3 regions of the Blastococcus sp. SYSU D00813 genome follow, and region 1 is predicted to be linked to each of the others. Evidence: riboswitches for the same ligand, from Rfam matches in the RefSeq annotation. Region 1 holds a riboswitch; each other region holds the start of a gene.
What was found. A riboswitch is a leader RNA that binds a small molecule or an ion and turns the genes downstream of it on or off. The one in region 1 is predicted to bind cyclic di-AMP.
Positions count from the first base shown of each region.

Region 2: it holds a riboswitch for cyclic di-AMP, as region 1 does, so the genes downstream of both, ACI8AX_RS09735 (C40 family peptidase) here and ACI8AX_RS19270 (NlpC/P60 family protein) in region 1, are expected to answer to the same signal.
Region 3: it holds a riboswitch for cyclic di-AMP, as region 1 does, so the genes downstream of both, ACI8AX_RS08840 (C40 family peptidase) here and ACI8AX_RS19270 (NlpC/P60 family protein) in region 1, are expected to answer to the same signal.

Region 1 covers NZ_JBJGZX010000036.1:16,109-19,369, reverse strand. Annotated here, with positions in the region: gene ACI8AX_RS19275 (M48 family metallopeptidase) at 1-632, opposite strand, end outside; gene ACI8AX_RS19270 (NlpC/P60 family protein) at 779-1,771, opposite strand; cyclic di-AMP (ydaO/yuaA leader) riboswitch at 1,899-2,072, opposite strand; gene ACI8AX_RS19265 (hypothetical protein) at 2,273-2,578, opposite strand; gene ACI8AX_RS19260 (NlpC/P60 family protein) at 2,647-3,261, opposite strand, start outside.
Region 2 covers NZ_JBJGZX010000010.1:145,662-148,922, forward strand. Annotated here, with positions in the region: gene ACI8AX_RS09725 (DUF3817 domain-containing protein) at 1-1, opposite strand, end outside; gene ACI8AX_RS09730 (hypothetical protein) at 101-730, shown strand; gene ACI8AX_RS09735 (C40 family peptidase) at 700-1,800, opposite strand; cyclic di-AMP (ydaO/yuaA leader) riboswitch at 1,836-1,927, opposite strand; gene ACI8AX_RS09740 (hypothetical protein) at 2,284-2,481, shown strand; gene ACI8AX_RS09745 (YhjD/YihY/BrkB family envelope integrity protein) at 2,556-3,261, shown strand, end outside.
Region 3 covers NZ_JBJGZX010000009.1:120,662-123,922, reverse strand. Annotated here, with positions in the region: gene ACI8AX_RS08855 (glutathione-independent formaldehyde dehydrogenase) at 1-270, shown strand, start outside; gene ACI8AX_RS08850 (NAD(P)-dependent oxidoreductase) at 318-1,058, opposite strand; gene ACI8AX_RS08845 (DsbA family protein) at 1,057-1,740, shown strand; cyclic di-AMP (ydaO/yuaA leader) riboswitch at 1,961-2,058, shown strand; gene ACI8AX_RS08840 (C40 family peptidase) at 2,093-3,261, shown strand, end outside.

The DNA of each region.
Region 1 (3,261 bases):
GGCAGCGGCTCGAAGCTGTTGAACGCCGGCTCGATGACCACCGGGTAGAGGAAGGACCCGACGACGACGAGCGCGGCCGCCGCACCGGCGGCCCAGGCCCACCACGTGCGCGGGGCCCTGCGCACCAGCCAGACGAGCACGAGCAGCCCCAGGGCGGTCAGGGCCGCGTCGATGGCCAGCGAGACGACGACGTCGCGCGCCCACAGGGGCCAGCTGCGGGTCGACAGCCCGTACCGGTGGCGCACCACCTCGCCGTAGACGCTGATCGGCAGGGTGACCAGGCGGCCCACGGCGCTGAGCGCCAGCGTGCCGAGCAGCACCTGCCAGACCCACCCGCCGCCCAGCGGCCGGGCGACGGCCTGGACCAGCCGCGCGCCGAGGCGGGTCAGCCCGAGGACGGCGGACACCGCCAGCCCCAGCACCAGCGAGGCGAGCGACGCCGGGCGGATGGCGCCGGCGAAGGCCTCCGCCCGCTCCACCACGGCGGCCGGGAGGCCGGCGCCGGGGTCGGGCGCGGTGGCGCCGCCCGGCAGGGCGGGCAGGAGGGTCCAGGGCGTCCGCAGGACCACCACGAGGACGAAGGCCGCACCGAGGACGACCGCGGCCACGAGCGCGGCCCGGCGGGCGGACACATCCCGAGCTTAGAAGAAGGGCCCCGCTGCCCCTCACGCCTGGCGAGCTCGGCGCGGCCCTCTGCACCGGGGCCGAAGGGACCGGGCCGGTGACCCCCGAGGGGTCACCGGCCCGGTCCTGTCGACGCCCGCTGCGGGGCGCCGGCTCAGACGATGCGGCGGATGGCGGTGATCCCGCCCATGGAGTCGACGCTGACCACCTTCACCGGCTGCCCGGAGGTGGAGGCGTGCACCATCTGGCCGTTCCCGATGTACATCGAGACGTGGCTGACCGGGCTGTAGTAGAAGATCAGGTCGCCCGGCTGCATCTCGCCCCGCGAGACCGAGGTGCCCATCTGCGACTGCATGCGGCTGGAGTGCGGCAGGCTCACGCCGGCGGCGGCGTAGGCGTACTGCGTCAGGCCCGAGCAGTCGAAGGAGTTCGGCCCGCCGGCGCCCCACACGTAGGGGTCCCCGACCTGGGCCAGCGCCGTGTCGACGGCGACCTGCGCGGCGGCGCTGTTCGCCACCGGGCGGGCGACCGCGGCCGGCGCCACGGCCTGACCGGTGTGCGCGGCCTGGGCCTGCTGCACCTGCGCCTGCTGGGCGGCGGTCAGCTCGTCGTACTGCCGCTGGTAGTCGGCGATGTCGGACTGGAGCTGGTCCTCCTGGGCGCTGAGGTCGTCCAGCGTCTGCTGGGCGGCCTCCTCGGCCGACTCGGCGTCGGCCCGGGCCTGCTCGGCCACCTCGGCAGCGGCCGAGACGTCGTCCAGCACACCGGTGGTGTGGCCGGCGATGTGCTCGAGCATCGCCAGGCTGCTGACGAAGTCCTCGGCGGACTCGCTGGTCATCAGCAGGTCGAGGGTCGCCAGCCCGTCGTCGGCGCCGGTGTAGGCGCTGCGGGCGACCTGCCGGATCTGCCCGTCGAGGGAGTCCAGCTGCGCCTGGGTGGTCTCGACCTCCTGGCGGGCGGCCGCGGCGGCGAGCTGCTGCAGGGCGAGGACCTCGCGGGCCTCGTTGACCTGCTCGGAGACCGCCTCGAGGCGGTGGCTGGCGTCGGCGACCAGCTGGGCGGCCTGCTCCGGGGTGGTGGCCGCCTCCGGGTCGGCGGCGGCCGTGCCCGGCAGGACGGTGATCGTCAGGGCGGCGGTGGTCCCCACGAGCACTCCGCGGCCGAGCCGGCGGGAGCGGGTGGGACGGCGGTTCCCGGACGGGAGACCGGGGTGGAACTGATCTCGTGCATGCCCCAGGGCAGGGCGAGGCGTCGCCACGGTCGGCGGCTCTCCGTTCTTCCTCAGCAACCGCCTACCGAGTTAGCTGACGGGTTCGGGCTGGGAAGACGTGCCCTATCTCTGCGCGCCGCGGACGGCGCGTGCACACCGGCATGCCGGCGCACACGAGAACTCACCCCAGTGCTGCGGTGGGTCCCCGGCTCACCTCGGTCCCGGGCGCCCCGTGGTGGCGGCGCCGGAGCCTGCGGTGACTCGGCGGTGTCCGGCCGAGGTCACCCCGCGCGGGGCGACGACCACCCGGTCGGACGCCGGACACGGTACGGACGTGATGCAGAAGTGACAAACGGGGGGTGCGTGCGTTGTGGGAAACAGCACGATCAGCACGCTCGCCACTCCGGTGCGTCACCGTCCCCGGGTCCCCCGGACCCGTCAGCCGATCCGGCGGTGGTCGCCGGACGCGTCGTCGGGCCCCGTCCGGTGCCGCAGCGGGGGCACCAGGCCGCCCTCGGCGAGCGCCCGGACGGCACGGCGCTCCACCTCGTCGAGCTCCACGACCACCCCGGCCTGGGTGGTCGCCGTCACGGGCTCCTCCGCGGGGGACGCCGGACGGCGGGTCATCGGCACCACGGCCGGATCCGTGCCCTGCCAGCCCGGCGGGGCCCCCAGCAGCACCGTGACCACGCAGTCGGCGCAGCCGGTACCGCGGGCGGTGCAGGTGTCGCAGTCGATGAGCATGGCCGCTCTCCTCCCGGTCCTCTCGTCGGTCAGGCGCGACGCTAGGCACGGCCACCGACAGTTCCGGGTCAGGTGCCCGCGTACTCCCAGTGCCAGGGCTCCTCGCGCCCGTTGCCGGGATCGGCCCACGTGGGGTGCAGCCAGCCGAAGCGGCCGGCGTTGGCCACCATCCACCGGTACTGCGGGGTGCCGAAGTCCTGGATGCCGCCGCACAGGTCGACCGCCAGTCCCCAGCCGTGGTTGCTGGTGCCGGGCACGGCCGCCAGCGCCGGCTTCTGCCCGTAGAGGCGGACCTGGCTGGCGTAGGTCCGGTAGGAGTCGGTGATGCAGATCGGCGAGCCGAACGCGGCGGCGTAGGCGGCGTCCATCGCCCGGTAGGCCGCGGCCGCGTCGCAGCGCAGCGAGTGGGCCGCGACCCCGATCTCGCACAGCGCGCTCGGCGGGATCAGGCCGTTGGGGTACCCGCCCCACGACCGCGCGCCGTCGAAGCTCGGCGGGTAGACGGTGTTGCCGCACTCCACCTCGAGCGCGCCCCCGGTCGGCCCGGGCGCCGGCTCGGCCGGGCGCTGGCCGGTGCTCGGCCGGCCGATCATCAGCACCTGGTCCATCGGCAGCGAGCGCACGACGACCGCGCCGGCCCGCGCGTCGGCGGCCAGCATCGAGCGGGTGTCCAGGGCCAGGCC
Region 2 (3,261 bases), on a different contig from region 1:
TCGGCTCCCTCTCGACGGCGACAGGCCCTCCGTCTCCAACGGCCGACGGTGCGGCAGGGTCCCCGCCGGGTGCTGTGACGTGCGTGGCAGGGTCGGCGGCGTGCGGGGACTGGCGCGGCGGGAGTTCTGCCTGGTCCTGCTGCGGCGGATGGCCGACGTCCGCCCCGACCTGGTGGCCGAGGCGCTGCCGCGGCTGTCGGCGACCCGCGGCGCGGCGCACGCGGCGCACACCCGGTGGCAGGCCCTGCACCACAGTCCCCGTGCGCCCCGCGGCCTGGCGCTGCGGACGGCGGTGCTCGGCCCGCCGGACACCTGCGTGCCGCGGCGGCACGGCGACCTCGAGCTGGAGCTGCGCCAGTGGCCGCTGCCGCTGTGGCCGCAGCTGCGCTGGCGGGTGGTCAGCGGCCCCGGCGGCGAGGTGCTGGACGAGCAGCTGGTCCGCGGCCCGGGCTCGGGGGTCCCGGCCGCCCGGCCCGACCGGCTGCTGGTCTGGCAGCACGTGGTCGACGACGTCGCCGCCGTCCCGGGCGCCTCGCACGTCGGCGCGCAGGCGCCGGCGCACTGGGAGGTCGCGCTGCCCGACGGCCGCCGCGCCCGCTTCGTCTGGGGCCTGCTGCAGGCGGTCCGGGAGCCCGGGGCGGCCTCCCTGCAGGGGCCCGCGGCGAGCGTGCGAGCCGTGGGGGACAGGGAGGCCCTTGATCAGCCGGCGAGGCGGCGGGCGCCCGCGTAGCCGCCCATCGAGTCGACGCTGGCCACCTTGACGACGTCCCCGGACGTCGGCGCGTGCACCATCTGGCCGTTGCCGATGTAGATGCCCACGTGGCTGACCGGGCTGTAGAAGAACACCAGGTCGCCGGGGCGCAGGTCGGCGCGGGACACCGCCTGGCCCATCTGCGACTGCATGCGGCTGGAGTGCGGCAGGCTGATCCCGGCGGCACGGAAGGCGAACTGGGTCAGCCCGGAGCAGTCGAAGGCGTTCGGACCGCCGGCGGCCCACACGTAGGGGTCGCCGCGCTGCGCCATGGCGGTGTCGACGGCGATCTGGGCGGCGCCGCTGCCGGCGACGATCGGCCGGGACGGCGCGGAGGCCGCCGGCTGGTCCCGCTCGTCGCGGCTGGCGGTCGTCTCCGCGCCGTGGGCGGCGGCCGCGGCGGCGAGGGTGGCCTGCTGCTCGGCGGCGGTCAGGCGCTGGAAGTCCGCGCGGTACTCGGCGATCTCGGCCTCGAGCGCGGCCTGCTGCGCGGCGACGGCGTCGTAGGTCCGCTGCGCCTCGGCGGCCGCGGCGTCGGCGGCGGCCCGGGCGGCCACGGCGGCGTCGCCGGCGGCCACGGCCGTGGTCAGCAGGCCGCTCTGGTGGTCGGCCACCATGCCCAGGATGCTCACCTGGTCGATGAACTCCTCGGGCGAGTCGCTGGTCAGCAGCGCCGCCAGCGACCCGCCGGTCTGGCCGGTCCAGGCGCTGCGGGCCACGCCGCGCACCTGCTGCTGGGCGGTGGCGACCTGCGCCTGGGCCGCGTCGGCGGCGGTCGTGGCCTCGGCGGCGGCGGCCTGCAGGGCGAGGAGGTGCTCGCGGGCCTCGTTGAACTGCTCGGTCACCGCCTCGAGCTCGTGACCGCGGGCGGCCATGAGCTCGGCGGCCTCGGCCGCGGTCTCCGGCTCCTCGGCGCCCGCGGGGGCCGGGACCAGCGCCACACCGAGGGCGACGCCGACCGAGGAGGCCAGCAGGAGGGCCCGGCGGACGACGGGGGTGCGGCGGCGGTGGTGCGGGCGCGCGGGGAAGGCACGCTCAGGGGTCGCCATGGTCCGGCGGCTCTCCGTTTCTCCGACGGCCGCCTACCGGGTTAGCTGACGGGTTCGGGCGGGAGATCGCCCGGTGCACGCGGTGGCCCGCGGGCACTGCACCCCAGGACTGCGGTGGGTCCCCGGCCCGGCCTCCCCCGGAGGGTCGGCCGGCTCGACGGCGTCCGCGGGGTGTCACCCAGGTCGGTGACGCTGCGCCCCGTCGAACACACAGACCGTAAGCGGCGTTATGGGCACGTGACAATCACCAGCGTGTAATTCGTTCGCTCACCGTGAGCAACCGGATCCGTTCCGACACACCGCAGGGGTCGGAGCCCAGGCTCGCCGACCGCCTGACCTGCGCGGATCCCCGACCCGGCGCCTCCGCGCCCGCCCGGAGGACGCCGGAGGGGCCCGCGTGACGCCTGCCACGGCCACCGGCCGGCCCGCGCCCCTCGTCCGCGCCGGGGTTTGCCGGTGCGGCGGCCCGCGCACTCCCGGGGCATGCGCATCACCCGACGGGCACTGGCCCGCCCGCTCGTCGTCCTCGCGATCGCCGGGTCCCTGACCACCGCGTGCAGCAACAGCGGCGGCAACACCGACGTCGACCGCAACGAACAGGAGTGCGGCACCGCGGAGAACAGCGGCGACTGCGCCGAGACGGAGGGCCCGCCGACCGCGACCACCGAGTCCGAGGGCTGAGCACCGCACGCTCCCCGCTGCCCGCGGGGGCCGCGTGGACCCGCGGCCGGGTCTCTGCGGAGCTGCGCTTCCTGGTGGCCGCCGTCCGCGACCGGCTGCGCGGGCGTGACCTCGCGCTGATCGGCGCCGGGCTGACCTTCTACGCCGGGATCGCCGTCGTACCCCTGCTGCTCGTGGCGGTCCGGCTCACCGGGCTGGCGGTCGGCGCGGCGGAGGTGGAGCGGCTCACCGGCCGGCTGACCGAGGTGCTGCCGGCCGAGCTGGGCGCCCGCGGCGTCGTCGTGGACCTGGTGGACGCCGGCCTGGGCATGGACCTGCTGGGCTTCGTGCTGGCCCTGCTCCCGCTGTCGCTCTACGGCGAGGGGCTGCGCCGGGCGCTGCTGCGCTTCAGCGGGCGGCACGACACCCTGACCGGCTGGCGCGGCCGGCTCCTCGGCCTGCCCCTGGTCGTGGCCACCCCGCTGCTGCTGCTCCCGCTGCTGCTGGCCGCCGAGGGGATGGCCGACCTGGGCGCCCGGGACGGCGTCGGCGCCGCGATCGCCCGCTTCGCGCTCGGCTACTACTCGGTGCTGTTCGTGCTCACCGTGCCGCTGGCCTGGGGGTTCCGCGTGGTCGCGGCCGGGCGGATGCGGTGGCCGGCGCTCGTCTCCGGCTCGCTGTTCACCGCCGCCTGCCTGTCGGGCTTCCTGCAGGGCTTCGCGTTCTTCCTCTCCCTGCCGCTGGACCTGGGCGCGCCCTTCGGCGGCCTCACCGCGGTGGGCGCGGCGGTCGCCCTGGCCC
Region 3 (3,261 bases), on a different contig from region 1:
GGCGCCGCCACCGACCTCGCCAAGGAGGGCCGGATCCCGTGGCAGTACGGCACCTTCTTCACGAAGGGGCAGTCCATGGGTACCGGCCAGGCACCGGTCAAGCGCTACAACCGGCAGCTGCGCGACCTCATCACCAGCGGCCGGGCGACGCCGTCCTGGATCGTCAGCCACGAGCTGCGGCTCGACGAGGCCGTCGACGGCTACCGCCACTTCGACGACCGCGCCGAGGGGTGGACGAAGGTCCTCCTCCATCCCGACCGCTCCGCCTGATCCGCGCCGTCCCGGGGGTCCGGCGCCACGACCGGACCCCGGGACGGTCAGCTCCCGGGCTCGAGGCCCGTGACCAGGGCGGAGAGGTCGACCACGTGCGGGTCGGGCAGCCGGTCGGCGGCGGTGTCCATGGTCTCCAGGACGGCGGCGGTGAGCCGGTCGGACAGGCCGACCGCCTGCAGGGCGGAGCGGATCAGCCGGGCGTCCTTGGCGGCTCCGGTCAGGCCGAAGCTGACCGGGTAGTCGCCCTCGATCATGAGACCGCCCTTGAGGTGGGCGTAGGGCGTGTCCAGCGGGCCGCCCTCGATGGCGCGCAGGAAGTCCGCCGGGTCCAGGCCGAGCCCGCGGGCCAGCGCGACCGACTGGGCGACGCCCGCGGTCACCATGAACAGCCAGGCGTTGCCGGCCATCTTCATCCGGCTGCCGGCGCCGGCCGCGCCGAGCCAGAGCGTCTTCGAGCCGAGGGCGTCGAGCACCGGCGCCAGCCGCTCGCGGACCTCCTCCGGGCCGGACGCGAGCAGCACGAGCGCGCCCTTCTCGGCCGGCTCCCTGGTGCCGAGGACCGGGCAGTCGACCAGCACGAGGTCCAGCTCGCCCGCCAGCTCGACCGTCCTGTCGGCGCCTTCGATGCCGACGGTCGACGTCTGCAGCCACACCGTGCCGGCGTCCAGCACCATCGTCAGGACGACGTCGGCTCTGGCGACCGCCTCGTCGGGTGAGCCGCCCGGCGCGAGGGCGCCGCAACCACGACGTGCACCGCGGCCGCCGCCGGGTACGTGCGGCCCCATGACCGTCGACGTCGCGCCCGGGACCGTGGCCGTCTACACCGATGTGGTCTGCGCCTGGTCCACCGTGGCCCTGCACCGCTTCTACGCCGCCCGCTCGCGCCTCGGCCTCGACGACGCCGTGCGCGTCGACCACCGGCTGTTCCTGCTTGAGGACGTCAACTCCTTCGCGATCCCGATGCGGATGCTGAACGCCGAGCTGCCGGTCGTCGGGCAGCTCGAGCCCGACCTCGGCATCACCCCGTGGCAGGGCCAGCCCTCGGACTGGCCGGTGACGGTGCTGCTGGCGAACGAGGCGGTGCACGCGGCCAAAGCACAGTCGCCGGCCGCCGCCGAGCAGTTGGACATGGCCCTGCGCCTGGCGTTCTTCCGCGACAGCCGGTGCATCTCGATGCTGCACGAGGTCGTGGACGTGGCCCGCGGCTGCGACGCGGTGGACGCCGACGCGCTGGCCGCCGCGCTGGACGACGGCCGGGCCCGTGGACCGATGATGGCCGACTACCGGGCGCACGCCGGCGAGGTGCAGGGCAGCCCGCACTTCTTCCTCGCCGACGGGTCCGACGTGCACAACCCCGGCACCGAGCAGCACTCCTCCGACGCCGGCTACCCCGTGGTCGACGCCGACCACCCGTCGGCCTACGACGACCTGGTGCGGCGCGCGGCCGGGGCGGCGCAGGCCGGCTGAGTGCCGGTCCGCTGCCGTCACGGTGCCGGGCACGGCGGCTGCCCAGCGTGACGAACGCGCGCTGCCCGGCCGGCGGAGACGTCCGGATCCGTTCCGCGACCGGGCGGGTCGTCGTCGGCCCCGCCTAGCGTTCCCCGGGTCCGGGCGGTGCGTCCCGTTCCACCAGGAACAGCCGGCCGGGCGCCGCCGAACCACCTCCCGGCAGCCGGCCGGGCGGAGGACCGGGGACCCACCGCAGTCCCGGGGTGAAGCACCCAGCGGCCCGGCCGGGCCGCGGTGCCGGGCGTCTTCCCGCCCGAACCCGTCAGCTCACCCGGTAGGCGGCCGTGGAAGAGAGGAACACCGCCGCCCCATGGCGCCCTCGCACGTCCCCGCCCGCCGGCTCCCCGGCACCCGCACCCTCCTCGCCCTCGCCGCCGCCGGCGCCCTCGTGGGGACCCCCGCGCCGGCGCTCGCCGCTCCGGACGATCCCGCGCCCACCACCTCGCAGGAGGCCGGCGCGCTCCTCGCCGCCCGCGCCCACGACCTCGAGGTGGTCACCGAGGACTTCAACGAGGCCCGCGAGCGGCTGCGCGCCGCCCAGTCCGACGCCACGGCCGCCGCCGGGGCGGTCGCCGCGGCCGAGTCCGCCCTCGCCGACGCGCGGGCGCAGGTGCGGGAGGTCGCCCGCAGCGTGTGGACCGGCGACCCGCTGGGGGCCGCGGAGGCGATGCTCTCCAGCGGGTCGGCCGACGAGCTGCTCGACCGCCTGGGCACCCTGCAGACGATCGCCGACCACAACAACGGCGTCCTCGGCGAGGCGGTCGCCACCGACGAGGCCGCCACGGCTGCGCGCGCCGAGGCCGACGCGGCCGCCGGCCAGGCGCAGTCGCTGCTCGACGAGGTCAGCGCCCAGCAGGCGGACCTCGAGGAGCAGGTCGCCGCCTTCCAGGCCGACTACGACCGGCTGGTCGCCGAGGAGCGCGCGGCGCGCGAGGCCGCCGAGCGCGCTGCCGCCGAGGCGGCCGCCCGGGCCGCCGCGGAGCAGGCCGCGGAGGACGCCGCGGAGGCCGCCGCCGAGCAGGCCGCCGGGGAGTCCGCGGATCCCGCGCCCGCCGAACCCGCGCCGGCCCCCGCCCAGCCGGCGCGCCCGGCGGCCCCGGCCGCCGCGCCCCCGCCGCCGGTGTCGGTCCGGGCGCCGGGCGCGGCCGCGCAGGTCGCCGTGGACACCGCGCTGGCCCAGCGCGGCGATCCCTACGTGTGGGCCGCGGCGGGGCCGGACTCCTTCGACTGCTCGGGACTGACGTCCTTCGCCTACCGGGCGGCCGGCGTCTCGCTGCCGCACTCCAGCCGGATGCAGTCGCAGATGGGCACACCCGTGTCGCGGGCCGATCTCCAGCCCGGAGACCTGGTGTTCTTCTACAGCCCGGTCAGCCACGTGGGCATGTACATCGGCAACGGGCAGATGGTGCACGCCTCGACGTACGGGCAGCCGGTGCAGATCGCGTCGGTGGACTCGATGGGCGGCTACAACAGCGCCCG